3 regions of the Undibacterium sp. MH2W genome follow, and region 2 is predicted to be linked to each of the others. Evidence: riboswitches for the same ligand, from Rfam matches in the RefSeq annotation. Region 2 holds a riboswitch; each other region holds the start of a gene.
What was found. Region 2 has a riboswitch for cobalamin ahead of ACO0K2_RS02165 (energy-coupling factor ABC transporter permease). Riboswitches for the same ligand answer to the same signal wherever they lie in the genome.
Positions count from the first base shown of each region.

Region 1: it holds a riboswitch for cobalamin, as region 2 does, so the genes downstream of both, bluB (5,6-dimethylbenzimidazole synthase) here and ACO0K2_RS02165 (energy-coupling factor ABC transporter permease) in region 2, are expected to answer to the same signal.
Region 3: it holds a riboswitch for cobalamin, as region 2 does, so the genes downstream of both, ACO0K2_RS03720 (TonB-dependent receptor domain-containing protein) here and ACO0K2_RS02165 (energy-coupling factor ABC transporter permease) in region 2, are expected to answer to the same signal.

Region 1 covers NZ_JBMPPA010000002.1:737,104-742,879, reverse strand. The annotation lists gene ACO0K2_RS07610 (hypothetical protein) at 63-1,280, opposite strand; gene ACO0K2_RS07605 (single-stranded DNA-binding protein) at 1,432-1,752, shown strand; gene ACO0K2_RS07600 (glutathione S-transferase family protein) at 1,753-2,379, opposite strand; gene bluB (5,6-dimethylbenzimidazole synthase) at 2,434-3,222, opposite strand; cobalamin riboswitch at 3,265-3,456, opposite strand; gene ACO0K2_RS07590 (formyltransferase family protein) at 3,489-4,322, opposite strand; gene ACO0K2_RS07585 (formyltransferase family protein) at 4,583-5,413, opposite strand; gene ACO0K2_RS07580 (substrate-binding periplasmic protein) at 5,665-5,776, shown strand, end outside.
Region 2 covers NZ_JBMPPA010000001.1:505,794-511,569, forward strand. The annotation lists gene ACO0K2_RS02160 (DUF3422 family protein) at 1-728, shown strand, start outside; cobalamin riboswitch at 1,025-1,259, shown strand; gene ACO0K2_RS02165 (energy-coupling factor ABC transporter permease) at 1,572-2,231, shown strand; gene cobM (precorrin-4 C(11)-methyltransferase) at 2,228-3,073, shown strand; gene ACO0K2_RS02175 (sirohydrochlorin chelatase) at 3,070-4,023, shown strand; gene ACO0K2_RS02180 (precorrin-8X methylmutase) at 4,027-4,695, shown strand; gene ACO0K2_RS02185 (cobalt-precorrin-5B (C(1))-methyltransferase) at 4,692-5,776, shown strand, end outside.
Region 3 covers NZ_JBMPPA010000001.1:874,728-880,503, forward strand. The annotation lists gene cobT (nicotinate-nucleotide--dimethylbenzimidazole phosphoribosyltransferase) at 1-200, shown strand, start outside; gene ACO0K2_RS03705 (adenosylcobinamide-GDP ribazoletransferase) at 210-1,004, shown strand; gene ACO0K2_RS03710 (histidine phosphatase family protein) at 1,019-1,552, shown strand; gene ACO0K2_RS03715 (PilZ domain-containing protein) at 1,715-2,068, shown strand; cobalamin riboswitch at 2,224-2,499, shown strand; gene ACO0K2_RS03720 (TonB-dependent receptor domain-containing protein) at 2,645-4,507, shown strand; gene ACO0K2_RS03725 (FecCD family ABC transporter permease) at 4,775-5,776, shown strand, end outside.

The DNA of each region.
Region 1 (5,776 bases), on a different contig from region 2:
ACACGATCAAATGACGTTATCACCCGCCTTAAAGGGTGTTAACGTCGCCGCACTAAGTCGCTTTACGTCAACATCATCGATGCACTCTTCGGTTGACGGAGTAAATCTGTCAAGACAGCCCACCGCTTATCTTGATCTTGCGTCCCCGCGCGCTGCTCGATATACGCTTGCACGACATCTTGCCCAAGGTTGTAATTGATCACATACGACCGCAACTTTTCAATAAAGCGAATACGCTGGGCTGAACGCTCAGCATCAGACAGGCTATAGGTCATCAGCATGTTAATCGCAGTTTCGCGATCAATTTCTCCGTCTAGATAACGTTTCGCGACCATGTTGCCTGCATAAGAAAGTCGTTGCAAAACAGCTTGAATCTGATAATACCGTTCGGCTTTCTCTGGATCGATCCCCGCCAGTGGAAAAAGAACTTCTTTTTCAAACGCCATTCGTTCTGCATGCGGGAATGCCACTTCGATACCGTAATTGGCACTACCTTCTGCCAGAAACGACATCGGTGAATACAGTGGATAGATGGCGTACTCGATCCACCCTTTTTCTTTCACTAGTTCGTTTTCGATGAGAACATTAAAAACGTGATGCCCAGGATACGCCTCGTGACTAGCAAGATCAATCGCACGGCTAATGAACATTGGAAAATCAGTATTCACCTCGATGAGGCTGTGGCTGTTTCCTTTGTACCAGTTGTACGCACTCCACACTTTGCCCGAAACATATTCAACGCTAAAACTCTCGTTGTCTGGCAAAGCGATGTAACGACGGGTTCTTGCACGGGCTTCATTGATGGCGGCACTAAAGACCGCATCGAGCTTGTCACGTGGGATTTCAAATTGCTTGTTGTAGTGCGAGAGGCGTTGGTTCAAATCGCCTTCGCCCGGTAATAAGCCATCGAGCTCAGCGAGTGTTTTATCCAGATCTGCAGGTGTTAGTGTCGGCGAAACGGCGTCATATAAAACTTTGGACTCTTCATCAAAAGGAAGTACTGTTCCATTCAGAAACGCGATATGTGCTCGCACTGCGGCGATCTGCAATCCTAAGAATACGTGACGCTCCGTTTGGTCTTGCGGTGCTGGTGGCAAACTCTTGCTGTGTGCAATGAGTGCATCAGCTTGCGCCAACAATGCGTTAAGCGATACCGCTTGCGTCTTCGCATCATCACGCCAGGCGGCAGGGCCGATGTAAGCATCGACATAGCTCTCATCATGTTCACCGACGGCAAGCACGAGTTTCACGTACGTTTCTGCAATATGGTCGAGATTCATTTGTGTTTCACTTTCAAAAAAAGTGGCGCTATCATTTATTTTTGTACCATGAATGAGCGTACAGACAATTGCTTTATTTTTCTAACCAGCGTCTAATCTGACACCGTCGCATGCTTTTTGTGACATCTTCCATTTTAGACAAACTCATCCCATGATAGATGCATTAATTTCTGGCCGCTTATACGGCCGTGCCGAAGAACGGAGTGGCCAGAGCGGCTCGCTGTATGTTACTTGCAAAGTCCGCGCAATGACCGATGACGGTGATACGCTGATGTGCAATGTGATTGCGTTTAACGATCAGATCCGCAGCCTGTTACTCAGCCTCGACGACGGTGAGAGCATTTCCTTGTCTGGCGCATTGACGCCGAAAGTGTGGATCGATAAACAAGGCAAACCCCGCCCCGCCATCGATCTCATTGCGCATGCTGCGATCAGTGCACATTTGGCGGTGCGTGCAACGACAAGCGAATAATCAGGGCTGGCCATTGCGCCCGTGTTGCATGAAGCCAGAACGTAGACTCAAGCGTTCATAGTACGCATTAACGGCGGGAAGTGCTGGTCGATCCATCGGCATTGATATCCAGCGATGTGTCGACAAACCGAGCACAATGTCGGCAAGCGTGAAGGCTTCACCGACGGCGTAGGCACCCGTCTTTTGCAATTGCGCTTCGAGGATCGACATGTGTCGGTTCCACTGCTCGATACTCATGGCGACAGCCTTTTGATCTGTATGGGCAGGGCTCTTTCTAACCAGCGCCATAAATGCATATCGCCATGAATTATTCAACTCGGTTGCCTGCCAGTCCATCCACTGCTCCACCTGCGCTCTGGCGCGTGGATCGGTCGGCAGCAAATCCGACCGTGCATGTGTGCCAGCAAGGTAGCGGCATATTACATTCGACTCCCACAAGACAAAATCCCCATCAAGAATGACGGGCACCATGGCGTTAGGATTGAGGCGCATAAACTCCGGCGTCGTGACTGACTGCGCCGTACCAGCACCATATTGTTCTTGCTGAAACGGGAGACCGATTTCAGCACACGTCCACAATACTTTGCGGACATTAATTGACGGTGATTTACCTAAAATGGTGAGCATGTTGATGTTCCCCGGATAAAAGTTAGCCTATGCGACACGACATCATAAGTCATTTTAGGATGACTTTTCCGCTTTGCTGCATTGACCTCCTGCCCGGTGAGCAATCTCTTGCGCGCGTTGTTGATCGCGTTTTAAATAACGCATCAGCGGCAGACTGCCGTCGGTTTGCCCCCATTGATCAACATACACCAATTCTTCGATCGGTAATCGCGGCAACCATCCTTTGGATTCCAACTCTGGCTTGGGATAAAAATGGCTGACATAGCCAACGCAGAGATAAGCAATGGGAACAATATGCGCCGGAATGCCCAGGGCGGCTTGGAGCTCATGCTCATGAAATATACTGACCCACCCCACGCCCAGCCCCTCCGCTCGGGCGGCGAGCCACAGATTCTGCACGGCGCAGACGCTGCTGTATAAGTCCATGGTTTTCATATGCGTACGCCCCAAGACAACGCTCCCCGTTCGCTCACGATCACAGGTAATGCAAATGCCTATGGGAGCTTCGCGAATACCCTCTAGTTTTAGCTGCTGATAGGTATTGCGTTTGTCGCATTCAAACATCGTCAACGCTTCGGCATTAGCAGAGCGATACGCTTGCTGGACGCGTAGTTTCACATCGTCAGATTTGACGAGCAGAAAATTCCACGGCTGCATGAAGCCGACAGACGGCGCAAAATGGGCGGCGGTTAAGATACGACTCAGCACCTCATCGTCCACCGCCTTGGATAAAAACTGGCTTCGGACATCGCGTCGAGAAAAAATAGCGTGGTAAATCGCCTCACGGGCTTGCTCTGAAAAGGCGTGATCATCCGGCATACCGGAAACAGGTAGTGTTTGCATGAATTCCCCTAATGCAAAAAATGAGGGGTAGCCTGACCAAGCTCCCTGGATACGATTCAGGCCGGTCTTCTGACTTAGATTCATCTGATACTGACACCTTCCCGCAACATGGCTTGTTACAGTGGTCTACCGTCAGTATCATCCTCCATACAGCGTTGGGCACGTGGCGGACTCACACCGCCTTCCCGATTCTCCAGACAATCATTGTCCGGCACCTGAAGGGCGCGATGATCTATCGGAACCAGTTGGGCTGTCAAGCAGCATCGTTACAAGCTAGGACTGAGATGCCATTCATTTAATGCGACATACCCGTCGACGCAAGCGATGACGACGGTCATGCCATTGACGTGCACAACACTTCCAGACTGATGAGTATGTGGCTCAGGCCAAGCAAAGCCTGCTTTGACCTGGATACGTTTTTGATTCACGTCCGCGATACACTCCACCTGTCCGAATGCTCGTAATTGCTTTTGAATACGGGCGACAGGCTGATCAAAATGCAAGGTACGTTCTTCTTCAGTGAACAAAGGCCAGTATTGCCCCTCACCTTGCGCTGTCGCTGCTTGCCAACTGTTGATGAATTGGTGGGCTATCCGTAAACCTAACCGTCCAGCAGCCATCTGCAATTTGATATTCAGACTCTCGTGTGTTTCGTCCTCATCGATATCAAATAGTTCTCTGTCCAGAATGGCACCCGTATCAAATTCACGCTCGATTTTATGACAGGTGATGCCCCATCGAGTGTGATCGTTTAAGATCGCATTCACCATGGGATAGGGACCGCGTCCCATTGGAAGTGGTGCAGGATGAAAATTAATCGCAAAGGGTAAGCTATCTCGCCATTCAGGAATACGCCAGTTGTAACTACCAACCACCAAGACTTCACATCCTGCTTCTTTCAGATCCTGCATATCCGACGGCATCATTTTCGATAACTGAATTGGAATCTTTTTTAGCTGAGCGAGCGCTACCAATGCCTTATTTGCACTAAGCAAATTAATTTCGGGCGCAGAAAACAGTTTCACTGGCTGCCAACCAGCTTGGATCAGGGTCTCAAACAGCTTTAGATTTCTGTCGCATCCAGTGAATGCAAAATGCATAGTGTTCTCTTATCATTTCTTTTTGGTTGCTCTCGTGTGTTCTCTTGGGTGCGCTGCACTAGGCTTCATTTCTTTCAAGAAAGTAGCTACGAACTCCACCATCTGTCGATGCACGTATCGCTTTCTTTCATGCATCATTGTCTGTCTATGATGCAACATTACATTCCGTCTTATGTATCGTTTTGGATCGCTCTGTATGGGTATTTTGCGTCTTTGTATGAAAGTGAAATCAGCGTGGTATCTGACGGGTTGAAATGACACTACGTAGGAGAAAAATACCAGTCAGAAAACACGACAAATCCATCTTTGCATGCAATAACAATCTGTCCCGCATAGTTATGCACAATCGTACCAATGGGCTCGTTGTGTGACTCATGCCAAGCGTAGCCCTGACGAATACGCACCGGGCGGTGAGACAACATTGCGAAACATTCCAACCGACAAAATGCGCGTAACTGTAAGCGGATCCGATGCACTGTCTCGGCAAAATCAATGGTTCGATCTTCCACCGAAAAGAGCGGCCAGTAATCGCCCTCTGGTTGAATTTTTGCCCCATCCCACAATGCAACAAAATCATTTATCACCTTGGTCGCAAGACGCGCCGCTGCCATCTGCACTTTGATTTGCAAACTCTCGTGCGATTCAAATTGGTCTAATGTAAATGTTTCATCTGCGAGGATTGCGCCGGTATCGTAGCCCGCATCGATGCGATGACAACTCACCGCCCAATAGCGATGCTGATGCAAAATTGCATTTACCAGTGGGTAAGGACCTCGCCCAGTGGGCAGGGGCGACGGATGAAAATTAATCGCATAACGCAAATATTCTTGCCATGGAGGAATTTTAAAGTCGTAGCTACCTACGATCAGTACGTCACAGCCATCTTCCTTTAAGTCAATGAAGTCTTGACGCTGAATCGGCGTGTATTGCAAGGGGATCGAGGTATGGCGTGCAAGGGTCAATAACCCGTTGCTATGTGTGCTTTTCTCATCATGAGATACCGTAAAAATTTTTACGGGTTGCCATCCGGCATGTTGTACTGCTTCGAACAAAGCAAGATTACGGTCACAACCAGCAAAGGCAAAACGCATACATTATCGGAGTAATAAAGATCAGCAAAAACAATGAAAACATCTATACTGATTAAAGCAACGCATCGCCAGCAGCCGGAACTGGATTACTCGGTCTAACGAATCTGGTGCGTAAAAGGCGTTGCCGTTTCATTGTTTCCATCATGAACGATGCTCCGAGCAATGTCAGGTAGCAGTACGGCCAAGAAACTTTTTTTAACTTTTGAAACAACAAAAAGACACACCATTGCTTTTTAGGACGACATATCACTATGGCTCGACTAAGCAACCTCCTCTCGGAATGGCATGCATCACATCGCACGATGGCATTGCGTTGTCTTTTGGTTTTCTGGTGTTTATTTGCGTCACCTGTATTTGCACAAG
Region 2 (5,776 bases):
TAGAGATTGAAACGTATCGCATGATGGCATTGCTTGGTTTGCCAGCAGCGCAAAAGTCGGCACCTGAGCTCAATATCATTGAAGCGGAGTTGTCGCAATTATGCGAGGAAATGGTGCGCGGCCAACAAGCAACGAGTGCAGACATGGCGCTTAATGTTGATGGTGAACAGGTTCTTCTCCAGAAAATTATCGCGCTAGCGGCCCGTCTGGAGGCGATTGCCCTCGAAAACAATTACCGTTTTTCGGCATCGTTGGCGTATTTTAATTTGGTGCAGATGCGTATCGACGAGCTGCGAGAGATCAATTTCCATGGGATGCCGACCATTGGCGAGTTTATGGACCGACGTTTGGTTCCTGCGATGAACACCTGCCAATCGATTGGTCGTCGTCAAGTCGCGTTGGCGGAACGGATTGCACAAACCAATGATTTGCTGCGAACGCGGGTGGGGATTGTGCAGGAACAGCAAAACCGCCAGATTTTGCAATCGCTCAGTAAGCGTGCCAAGCAGCAGGTATTGCTTCAGCAATCGGTCGAAGGTTTGTCGGTGGTCGCGATTTCGTATTACATGACGGGGTTGTTGGGCTATGTCGGTAAAGCGGTAAAAGCCGCTGGTTTTTACGTTAATCCGGACGTGCTGACGGGGGTGGCCTTGCCTGTGATTGTGTTCGGTGTCTGGCTGGGCTTACGTCGTATGCATAAAAAAATCTCTGTGCATTTGGTGGGATGATTCCTTGTTGAGGGAGGAGATCGCTGTTTCACGGAGAGCTATTACCAAGATGAATGACTGATATATAAAAATAGCTGTTGTTGATTTTGTTGCGATGCAATATAGTGGAACTGTCTCCTCCAAATCCGCAAAAGATTTGGATTTAAGCCCGCCTCGTGCGGGCTTTTTTTTTACCTTCATTTTGTTTTCATTTTCCTTTCATTTTCCTTTCATTGTTGTCTTATTTTTTCTGATTGACACGCTGCGTTGAGAAACAACACATGAAGTTGTTTTAATTTGAGGAAAAAGTCGGGTAGAATCGATATCGTCTTAAGGTGTTCTTTTGCTATCTGCAACAGAATTAAACGGGAAGCCGGTGCGTTGATGAGTGTCTTTTCATCGCAAACCCGGCACTGCCCCCGCAAAGGTAAATGAGTTAACTTCGGTTAGTGCTACGCAATATGTCACTGTGTTTTCGAACATGGGAAGGCGCGTTAGCTGGAATAGTTTCCGCTCATCAGTCCTGATACCGGCCTTATGTACTAGCGGCAATTTCGCGGTGGGCGATGCTTGCGTAATCCGTGCACGCGCACGCGTTCCGTATCCATTTCCTCTCCAGAATTGCTATTTTTTGCCACGCGGGTGTGCGGGTGAAAAATGACATTTGTACTCTCAATGCTTGTCAGGTCACGCTTGTAACGTCGTGCTTTTGCGCAAGGCTGTTTTTGGCTGCGCATCAGTGTGTGCTTCGTTGCGCTTAGGTGCATGCTTCAGCTGTGTCGTGCAACAACGAGAGGGGTTATTTTTTTCTGTGAAGTATGTACACGCGCTGGCGATGACTGACTCTTGTGATGAGGAATCGCTATGCATATCGAACCAGGCATTATTGCCCCGGCTAAACTAACTTTTGCTGCTGTCACTGCATCCGCAGTGTATCTTGGCTACTTACCATCGTTATTTCGTCGTCCGACTTTACTCTTACGTACTGCGTTGGCGGCGATTTTCTTCTCTCTGTTTATGCAGGCGTTCCACATGCAAGTGGGGCCCTCCGAATTGCATTTCATTGGGGCGATTCCGATTTATCTCAGTTTTGGATTTGTCCCCACCTTGTTTGGCTTTGCGCTCGGCTTACTTTTACAGGGTGTCTTATTCGAACCGCAAGATTTAGTGCACTTGGCCGTCAATAGCTTAAGCCTTGCTGTGCCACTCATGGCTATGCATTACAGCGTTGGTCGTCATTTGAAGAGGGTTAGTCTGACGACCTTACTCAAACTCGATGCCATGTATTACAGCGGTGTCACGTTGATGGTGGGGTTTTGGTTAGCCTTGGCGCAGCCTGAGACATCATTCCTTGCATGGTCACAATTCGCATCGAGCTATTTGGTACTCGTTTTACTAGAACCCATTTGTAGTTTGGCGATTTTATGGGGTATTCGTCGCTTTTCTGGTAGCAAGTGGCTTGCCTTGTGCATCTCCGATCAATCGCGGTCGGCATTATCTCTCCCTTCTCGCGCTGACGTATGAGCGACGTGATCACTCCCCACAAGCCAGGTCAGGTCTGGTTTGTGGGTGCGGGTCCTGGTGATCCGGATTTATTGACCGTGAAAGGACGGGATCTGATTGCCCGTGCTGGCGCGATTTTGTTTGCCGGATCCCTCGTCAATGAGGCGGCTACGCGATGGGCGCCAGCGGGTTGTGTCATCGCAGATTCCAAAGACATGACCCTTGAGGAGATGGCAACGTGGCTCATTGCTCAAGCACACCAACATGACACGGTGATCCGTCTGCAAACCGGCGATCCCAGCCTCTATGGTGCCTTGATCGAAGTTGTTCAGCCATTGGATGCCGCTGGTATCGCCGTGCAAGTGGTACCTGGCGTGTCCTCTGCCATGGCCTCGGCTGCTGCTGCCGTTGAAAGTCTGACCTTACCTGAAGTCACACAAACGGTGATCTTTACCCGCGTCGAAGGGCGTACGCCCATGCCTGAAGGTGAGTCGCTGGAAGAACTTGCTCGCCATCACACGACGCTCTGCATTTTTTTGAGCATCACTTTACTAGGACGGGTCACGACGTCATTGATTGCTGCTGGCTGGTCGCCCGATGCGCCGATGTTAGTGGTGCATAAAGCGAGCTGGTCCGATCAGGAAAAAATCATTCGCGGCACGATTTCAACGATACAACAACAGTGCCGTGACGAGAAAGTGGCGAGTCAGGCGATGATCATTGCGAGTCCCACATTGGGAGCAAGACAATGGACGACCTTGATTAAATCAAAGCTCTACGACGCCAGTTTTACCCACCGCTTCCGTCGCGCCAGTGTCGCGATGCCTTCTTCACCGCCCACCCATTCAACAGAGATTTTATGAAAAAAGAGACGATTCTCCTTGTCGGACATGGTTCCCGCGAGGCCGCAGGTAATGACGAAATTATGGCATTCGCTGCCCAGTGGCGCTTACGTCAACCGCAATGGCATATCGAGGTGTGCTTTATTGAGTTTTCAGAAATCACGATGCGCGTGGGGCTGGCACGTGCTGCACAACATGCCGATCGTGTGTTGGTCTTGCCACTCATTCTCAATGCGGCAGGGCACGTGAAGATGGACATTCCGCAAGCAATTGACGGTGCTCGTCTTGCCTTTCCTCACACTCAGTTTTTATATGCGCCGCATTTAACGGCATGCGATCCGATTTTAACTATCCTCAAGCGAAGGTTACGTAAAGCAATGCAGTCTTTGGATATGCCAGACCCGACAACAACAGGTGTGATTGTTTTAGGGCGCGGCTCATCGGATCGTCAGGCGAATGGCGATATGGCCAAGATGGCACGCTGGTTGATGGAAGAAAGTGACCATGAACTGGTTGATCTGGCATTCACTGGCATTACGTATCCGCGCATCGAGAAAGTGGTGCAGCGTCAGCACATGTTAGGGATGACACAAATTGTGGTGCTGCCGTATTACCTTTATAACGGGACTTTAGTCGAGCGGATTGCGCGTCAGGTGGCGCATTTAAAAGCGCAATATCCTCAGATACGTTTTGCAGCGAGTACGTATTTTGGATTTGAAAAAGAAATCTTTGAACTCTTGGAGCAGCGCGTCCATGACTTACAGCAGGGTCATCACCAGGTGACGATGCCGTGTGATGGTTGTAAGTTCAGAGATTTTGCAGTGGAGCATGGATTGGGTGGACATCACCATGACGATGCCCACCATCATCATGATCACCCGCACGATCATCATCACGATCACCAACACGAACATCAACACGACCATCATGCACATTCCCATGCTGAACCAGTGCTCAATGTAGCGAGCTGAGCCATGCATCAAAATGTAATCACCGAGCAATTAACCGATGCTGGCCGGGCGATAGAGCATGATTCGTTTGCTGTGATTGACCGTGAGGTCGTCAGTCATGCCTATACAGAAGAACAATGGCCTGTTGTGAGGCGGATGATTCATGCCAATGCAGACTTCGATTTTAATGGCTTAACCGATTTTCATCCGGGGGCGGTTCGTGCGGCACTGAGAGCAATTCGCAGTAGAACGTCGCGCGTTGTGGCGGATGTCGAAATGATTTGTGTCGGCTTATCGCAACCACGTCTCGCGCACTTTCAGATGACCACCCATCAGTTCATTGCTGAACCTGAAGTCATCGCACAGGCGAAAGCCCAAGGCACAACGCGTGCTGTTCAAGCGATGCGGCGGGCACATGAAATCGGATTGTTGGAGGGCGCCATTGTGGGTATTGGCAATGCGCCCACTGCGTTGATCGAGCTTGTGCGTCTCATTCATGAGCACGGTGTTCGTCCGGCGTTGGTGGTGGGCATGCCTGTTGGTTTTGTCTCAGCGGCAGAATCAAAGGACTTGATGGCATTAGAGCAGGAAGTGCCATGGATCGTGATACGAGGCCGTAAAGGGGGATCAACCTTGGTGGTCGCCGCTATTCATGCGTTGCTTGGCTTAGCTGAGGCGGCTGAACTCCGATGATGAAAAAGGACACCCCTCGCGGTACACGCACTGGCTTTACGACCGGCGCGTGTTCTGCTGCGGCGGCACGTGCGGCGGCGTTGGGTTTGGTCACCGGTCATGTGCCGTCGCAAGTGGAATGCAACTTGCCCAATGGCAGCGTGGTCGTTTTTGACGTCCACGATGGCTACTGCGATGGACAACGAGCGCATGCCATGGTGATCAAGGATGCGGGAGATGATCCTGATTGCACCGACAAAGCTCATCTCACCGCTGATCTGCGTATGGTGCCGGAAGTAGGGCAGGTGTTGCTGTTAGGGGGTGTCGGGGTCGGTACCGTGACGATGCCGGGTTTGGGGCTGGAGGTGGGTGGTCCGGCGATCAATCCTGTGCCACGTAAAAATATCATCGCCAATGTGATGGCCGTTGCATCGGGTTTATTGGATGACGCTGGGATTGAAATCACCATTTCTGTCCCACAAGGCATTGAGATGGCAAAGAAAACCCTCAATGCACGGCTAGGTATTCTGGGTGGTATTTCTATCCTTGGCACGACAGGGATCGTGAAGCCCTATTCAACTGCCGCCTATCGCGCAAGCGTCGTGCAGGGCGTCCAAGTGGCAAGCACCTTGGGACACGATGTCGTTGTGCTGACTACCGGTGGTCGTACCGAAAAATTTGTCATGGAGGAAATGCCACATCTCCCTGCCGCGGCCTTTGTTCAGATGGGCGATTTTTTGCGGTATGCCATGAGCGCGGCAGCACGTCATCAAATTAAACAAGTCATCATCGGTGGGATGGTCGGCAAGCTGACCAAAATTGCGCAAGGCGAAGAGATTACCCATGCCGGACGCGCTGACGTTGACACCGGGTTGCTGGCAAACATCGCTCGTGATTTGGGAGCGCCGGAAGCGATATGCGCCGCCATTGCGGAAGGTGAGACCGCCCGATTTGCCAGCGAGCAAATGGAGATCCTTGGTCTTTCTGTTCCGTTTCATACGGTGTTAGCCGAGCGCGTGATACAGACACTCCAAGCGCGCTATCCCCAACAATTCCAATTACATGTCTTGGTCTGCGATTTCGATGGTCGCAAAGTGACCGA
Region 3 (5,776 bases), 370 kb from region 2:
TCTCACACCAGTCGGATGAAAGCGGTCACGCGCGGATGCTCAAAGCGCTGGATGTTCAGCCCGTGTTGCAACTCGATTTGCGCCTGGGTGAAGGGACAGGGGCGGCGCTGGTCTATCCTATGCTTCAAGCAGCCGTGAACTTCTTGAATCAAATGGCGACATTCGGCTCGGCGCAGGTCAGTGAAAAAAGCGCGGAGTGAGTTGACCGGATGATTCTGCATTTACGCCACTACTGCTTGCATCAACTGCGTTTGTTTTTTATCGCATTGCAGTTTTTTACCCGTATCCCGATTCCGTATTGGGTCGGGTTTGACGTGGCATGGCTACAGCAATCGTCGCGGTATTTTCCTGCGGTTGGTTGGGTCGTTGGTGGCGTCGTCAGTGGCGTGTATGTGATCGCTTCACATTGGTGGCCGGCAGCAGTGGCTGTCGTGTTATCGATGGTGGCGGGTATCTGGCTTACGGGTGCTTTTCATGAAGATGGTTTTGCCGATGTCTGCGATGGATTCGGCGGAGGGATGACGCCAGAACGCGTTCTCGAGATCATGAAAGACTCTCGCATCGGTGCCTATGGCACGATCGGTATCTGTTTGCTTTTGCTGCTTAAGTTCGTGCTGTTGGTGAGCTTGCCGCTTGTGTTGGTGATGCCTGCGCTGTTGATTGCACATCCACTGTCGCGTTTATTATCGTGTAGTTTGATTTGGCTACTCGATTATGCAAAGCTCGAAGGAAAAGCAAAACCGCTTGCGCAGCATATGAGTTCCAATGAGTTTGGCATTGCTTGCCTGAGTGTGCTGTTGCCCTTGGTAGGCATACTGTGGTGGCATCCGATCATGATGGATCGCTTAATACCGGCATTGGTGTTGATGCCAATGGCCGCGTTTTGGTTTGCTCGTTTGTTCGTCCGTCGCATTGGTGGTTATACCGGCGATTGTCTCGGTGCCGTTCAGCAACTGACCGAAGTCGTTTTCTATCTGGGACTGCTCGCCCACGCTCCCGCCTAACAATGCATCTTTATTTGATTCGCCACACAGCACCGACGATTCCGCCTGGTATTTGCTACGGGCAGACTGATGTGCCAACGCGCGATGAAGACATGCAGCAATGCGCTGCACGCTTGCTTCAACATCTGCCTGCGTTGTTGCCGGTCTATTCCAGTCCTTTGTCTCGCTGTCTTGGGCTGGCGCAGTATTTACATCCTTCCCCGATTGTTGATCAACGGCTCGCTGAGTTGGATTTTGGTACCTGGGAAATGCAAGCGTGGGATGCGATTCCACGCGAGCAGATTGACGCGTGGGCTGCTGATGTCGTGCATTACCCTCCTGGTGGAAATGAAACGTTATTCAAGATGGTGGAGCGAGTCATGGCATTGATTGCTGACCTGCAGGCGCAATCGACGGATCAGGCGATACTTGTTTGTCATGCAGGCGTGATCAAAATTCTGTCGGCTTGGCGATCTGGCGACACCTTGATCAGCCTTGCAGAACGTGTGGCGCAAATGGAACAGCGGTTTGAATTTGGCTCTTGCACGGAGACAAAGATAGTCGAGTGATGCTACTATTTTTCGGTGGGACGTTGTTTAAAAAACAGGTATTGCGAGGTGGTTCATCTCATTGAGTTGATCTGATGCTTGATTTCACTGAGCGCTTGTGTTTTTTCGACGTGGCATTTTTCGTAAAAAAACCGTAATGCGAACCTTCATGGTCTAAAGCATATGATAGAACTAAGAAAAGCCCCCCGAATCAACGTCACTTGGCGCGCAGGCGTTCGACTCAAAGACGGCCGTATTCTTCTCTGCAAGGCAGTCAATATCTCTAAAACAGGGCTCTTGCTCGAGTGTACCCAGACCTTGGTGCCTGGCGTTGCCTATCCTTTGGTGATTGAGATCCCATCGCTGGTCAATCGTGCCGAACTCATCAGAGTGAGTTGTCAGTGCGAAGTAAAACATGCCGTGCTAAGTGGTGATTTTTATCGCGTTGGTGTGGCGTTAACAGGTCTTCCAAGCAGCGATGGTGAATTAATCAGCGCATGGGTTTCTATGACAAGTCAACAAATGACGCATGCATAAGAAGCTTGCATTGGGTGTGTCCCTTGCCCGTATTTCGTCTTTTTCGCTCAATTCCGCCTCACAACGTGCCATGGAATGATGGGCGTATAGGGTTCCTCACAGGTATCTGAGGCATTCGTCGCAGAGACTTGGCTTGCCCAGAGCGCCATCCATCTATAGAATGAAGGGGTTTTGGTGCTCGCAAACATGTTCATGTTTGCGGTTAAACGGGAAACATGATGTATTTTCAGTAACAAGACGTAAGCGGGTTTACCCCAGCTTGTGAATTGCTATTGGGAAATAACAGGAATGTGCTGCCCCCGCAACGGTGTACAAATCGCCCAGCTTTACGCTGAGCCAGCTATCTTGCAATACCACTGTGCTTGTCTGCATGGGAAGGTCAGATAGTGATATTTGTCAGCCCGGATACCGGCCAGAATACGTGAAGTAATACGAACGGGGCGTTTCGTTGAGCGCTGACATCTGTCGGTGATGTCGTGATAGAGACGACACCCAACCCAACCACCCATTTCGTCATTATTTTGTTCGATGCTGCCTGCGGGGACGTTGGCGGCATGACCTTTTTTTCTCATTAGCATGAATCTTGTTTTAAAACCTATCGCTATGGCATTGGCCGTGGCCGCCGCTTTCCCAGCAATTTCTTCAGCACAATCTAAGTCCGACAGTGCTACGCAAAACGTCATCGTGACGGCTGGACGTCAGGTTCAGGCCGCAAAAGATGTTCTGGCGGACAACGTCGTGATTACTTCGGAACAAATTGCGCAAGCAGGTTCCGAATCCTTAGTAGACCTCTTACAGCAGCAACGTGGTATTGAGATTTCCACAAATGGCGGTGCTGGCGCGACTGCTTCCGTTTTTATGCGTGGCGGTAGCAATGCACAAAACGTTGTTCTGATTGATGGCGTCCGTTTCGGTTCGTCAACGCTCGGCGGTGCGAGCTGGGAAACAATCCCACTGTCACAAATTGATCATATTGAAATCGTATATGGCCCATTGTCGAGTTTGTATGGTGCCGATGCTGTTGGCGGTGTCATTCAGATCTTTACCAAAAAAGGTAATGGCCCAGCAGCACTGACGGCATCTGTCGGTGCGGGTAGCTATGGATTGCGCAAAATGCAAGCGGGTGTCTCTGGCTCTTCGGGGGTGTCAGGCAATGATTTCAGTTATGCACTCAATGTAGGACATGAAAATAACAGCGGTTTTTCTGCGACGAACCCGAATGCGGGTCCTTACACCTATAACGCAGACAAAGACGGTTATAAGCTTGATAGCGCGAGTGGCCGTTTTAACTGGCAATTTGCGCCGGGCTACGAAGCGGGTGCGACATTCACTCAAAGCCGCTTGAACGCTCAGTATGATTCAGGTCCTTCGTATGATGACCATAGTGTCGAAGAGTTACAAACAATCGCGGTCTACGCCAAAGCCCAAGTCAATGACATCTGGACGGCGAAGTTACAGGTCGCTCAATCTGGCGACCTCGGTTTTTCTGACAGTGCCTATGGACAGAGTCAGATCGATACCCACCAAAATCTGATTAGTCTTCAAAACGATATTCGCTTCGGTAAAGACGTTTTGCAATTGATTGCCGAAAACCGTCAAGAAAAAGTGACTGGTTCCAATGCCGATATCAACAAAAAAAGACGAACAAATTCGCTCGCTGCCTCGTATGTATGGAAGGAAGATGTCCATTTGGTGAGCCTCAGTATCCGCAACGATGACAGCTCGGTGTATGGTTCGAACACCACCGGCAGCGTTGCCTATGGTTATCGTCTGACACCAGATTGGCGTGTGAACGCGAGTTTTGGTACAAGCTTCCGTGCGCCGACATTTAATGATCTGTATTACCCAGGATATGGCATCGCAACCAACCAGCCAGAAAAAGCGAAAAATGCTGAGGCGGGTGTGTACTATGAACACGATACGACCCAGTTCAGCGCGGTTGTGTATCACAACAAAGCGACGAATTTATTGGTCTATGAGTCAACATGCCCAGTACTGCAGTCAACGCATCCATACGGATGTGCTTACAATGTTGATCGCGCAACGATGTCTGGGATTACCTTGGGTGGCAATACGCGATTGAATGACCTCGTATTACGTGGTTCGATTGATTTCCAAAATCCTGAGGACGATACCACCGGTAAACGTCTGGCGCGCCGCGCAAAACGTCATGCTAGTTTTGGCGCAGAATACAGCATCGCACAAGCCAAGTTGGGTGTTGAAACCTTGTTTTCTGGTGACCGCTTTGATGATATCGCCAACAAGAAATCCTTGGGCGGTTATGGTCTGATGAATTTGTATGGCACTTACGCGCTCACAAAAGACCTGTCGTTATTGGCGCGTTGGAATAACGTATTCAATAAAGAGTATGCCTTTGCCTACGGTTACAACACACCGCGTTCTAATGTGTATGTTGGTTTGAACTACGGTTTTAAATAAGTCAGTTGTTATTGGAATCTGCGTCGTGACACGCTTTAGTCGGTAAGCCCTAACAGGTTTAAGAAGAAAAGCGAAGCGGCGTAGATTCTTCAATAAGATCTAGTGTCGATGTGGCGCAGTCGTTGTGGCGATGGATGACAGATAACGCATGTTTGGTTATGTGAAAGCGCTATTGTTATCAATCGATGTGTGGTTGAAGTAATGGGTAAGAACTGTCGCAGGCGTTCATGCGCGTTCTCCCTTTTTTTGGGTTTGGGCATAACACCAATGTCTTTTTTTTCTCATCGTCAGCACCCCGATCGCCGAGCGATACCGGTACTACAAAGTGCTGCCGTTATTTTGCCTGCGTTAGGACTGTTTGCGCTCGCGAGCTTGATCACGGCTTGTCTGTGTGGCTCTGTCAGCCTGACGCTTAGTGAACTGTGGCATGCAGTATTTGAATTAGTGCATGGCGAACCGTCATCGTTGGCGGCGAGTTTATTGGAACTCCGTCTCGGCCGTGCTTTCACTGGATTTATTACCGGTGCCACATTGGCATTGTCTGGTGTGATGATGCAGGCCTTGTTACGTAATCCTCTTGCTGATCCGTATGTGCTTGGCATTTCCGGTGGCGCCTCTGTGGGCGCATTGGTGATGATTTTATTTTACGGCGCTTTTTGGATGGTTGATATGGCTGCCTTTGCGGGTGCCATTCTCGTCGCCCTGTTGCTATTCGCGCTGGCTTACCGCGATTTACGGGGCAGCGGGAGTAGTGATGGTAGTGCGCCAATTTTATTACTCACAGGGGTGATCGTCGCCTCTGGTTGCGGTGCTTTAGTCACATTGATGTTATCCGTGGCACCTGATAGCCGCCTACGCAGTATGGTGTTTTGGATGATTGGTGATTTATCTAACACCCAGAGTCGTTATATGCCATGGATCATCGGTGTTGCTGTCTTTTTGTTTGCAATGCGTCATGCACGCGGCATGAACATCGCCGCCATGCATGCAGACAATGCCACTACACTGGGGGTGAACATTGGACGCTTACGCCAGAGCTTATTTTTTTGCTCTGCGCTCTTGACTGCCAGTGCAGTCAGTACCGCAGGAAGTATTGGGTTTGTTGGCCTCATCATGCCGCATGCCTGTCGCTTTGCCTTGGGGCCCGATCATCGGTTACTCATTCCAGCCGCGACTTTGGCGGGTGGTGGATTTTTGGTTTTCGCTGATACCATCGCTCGTACCGTCGTTGCGCCACAGCAGTTACCCGTTGGCGTCATCACAGCGATC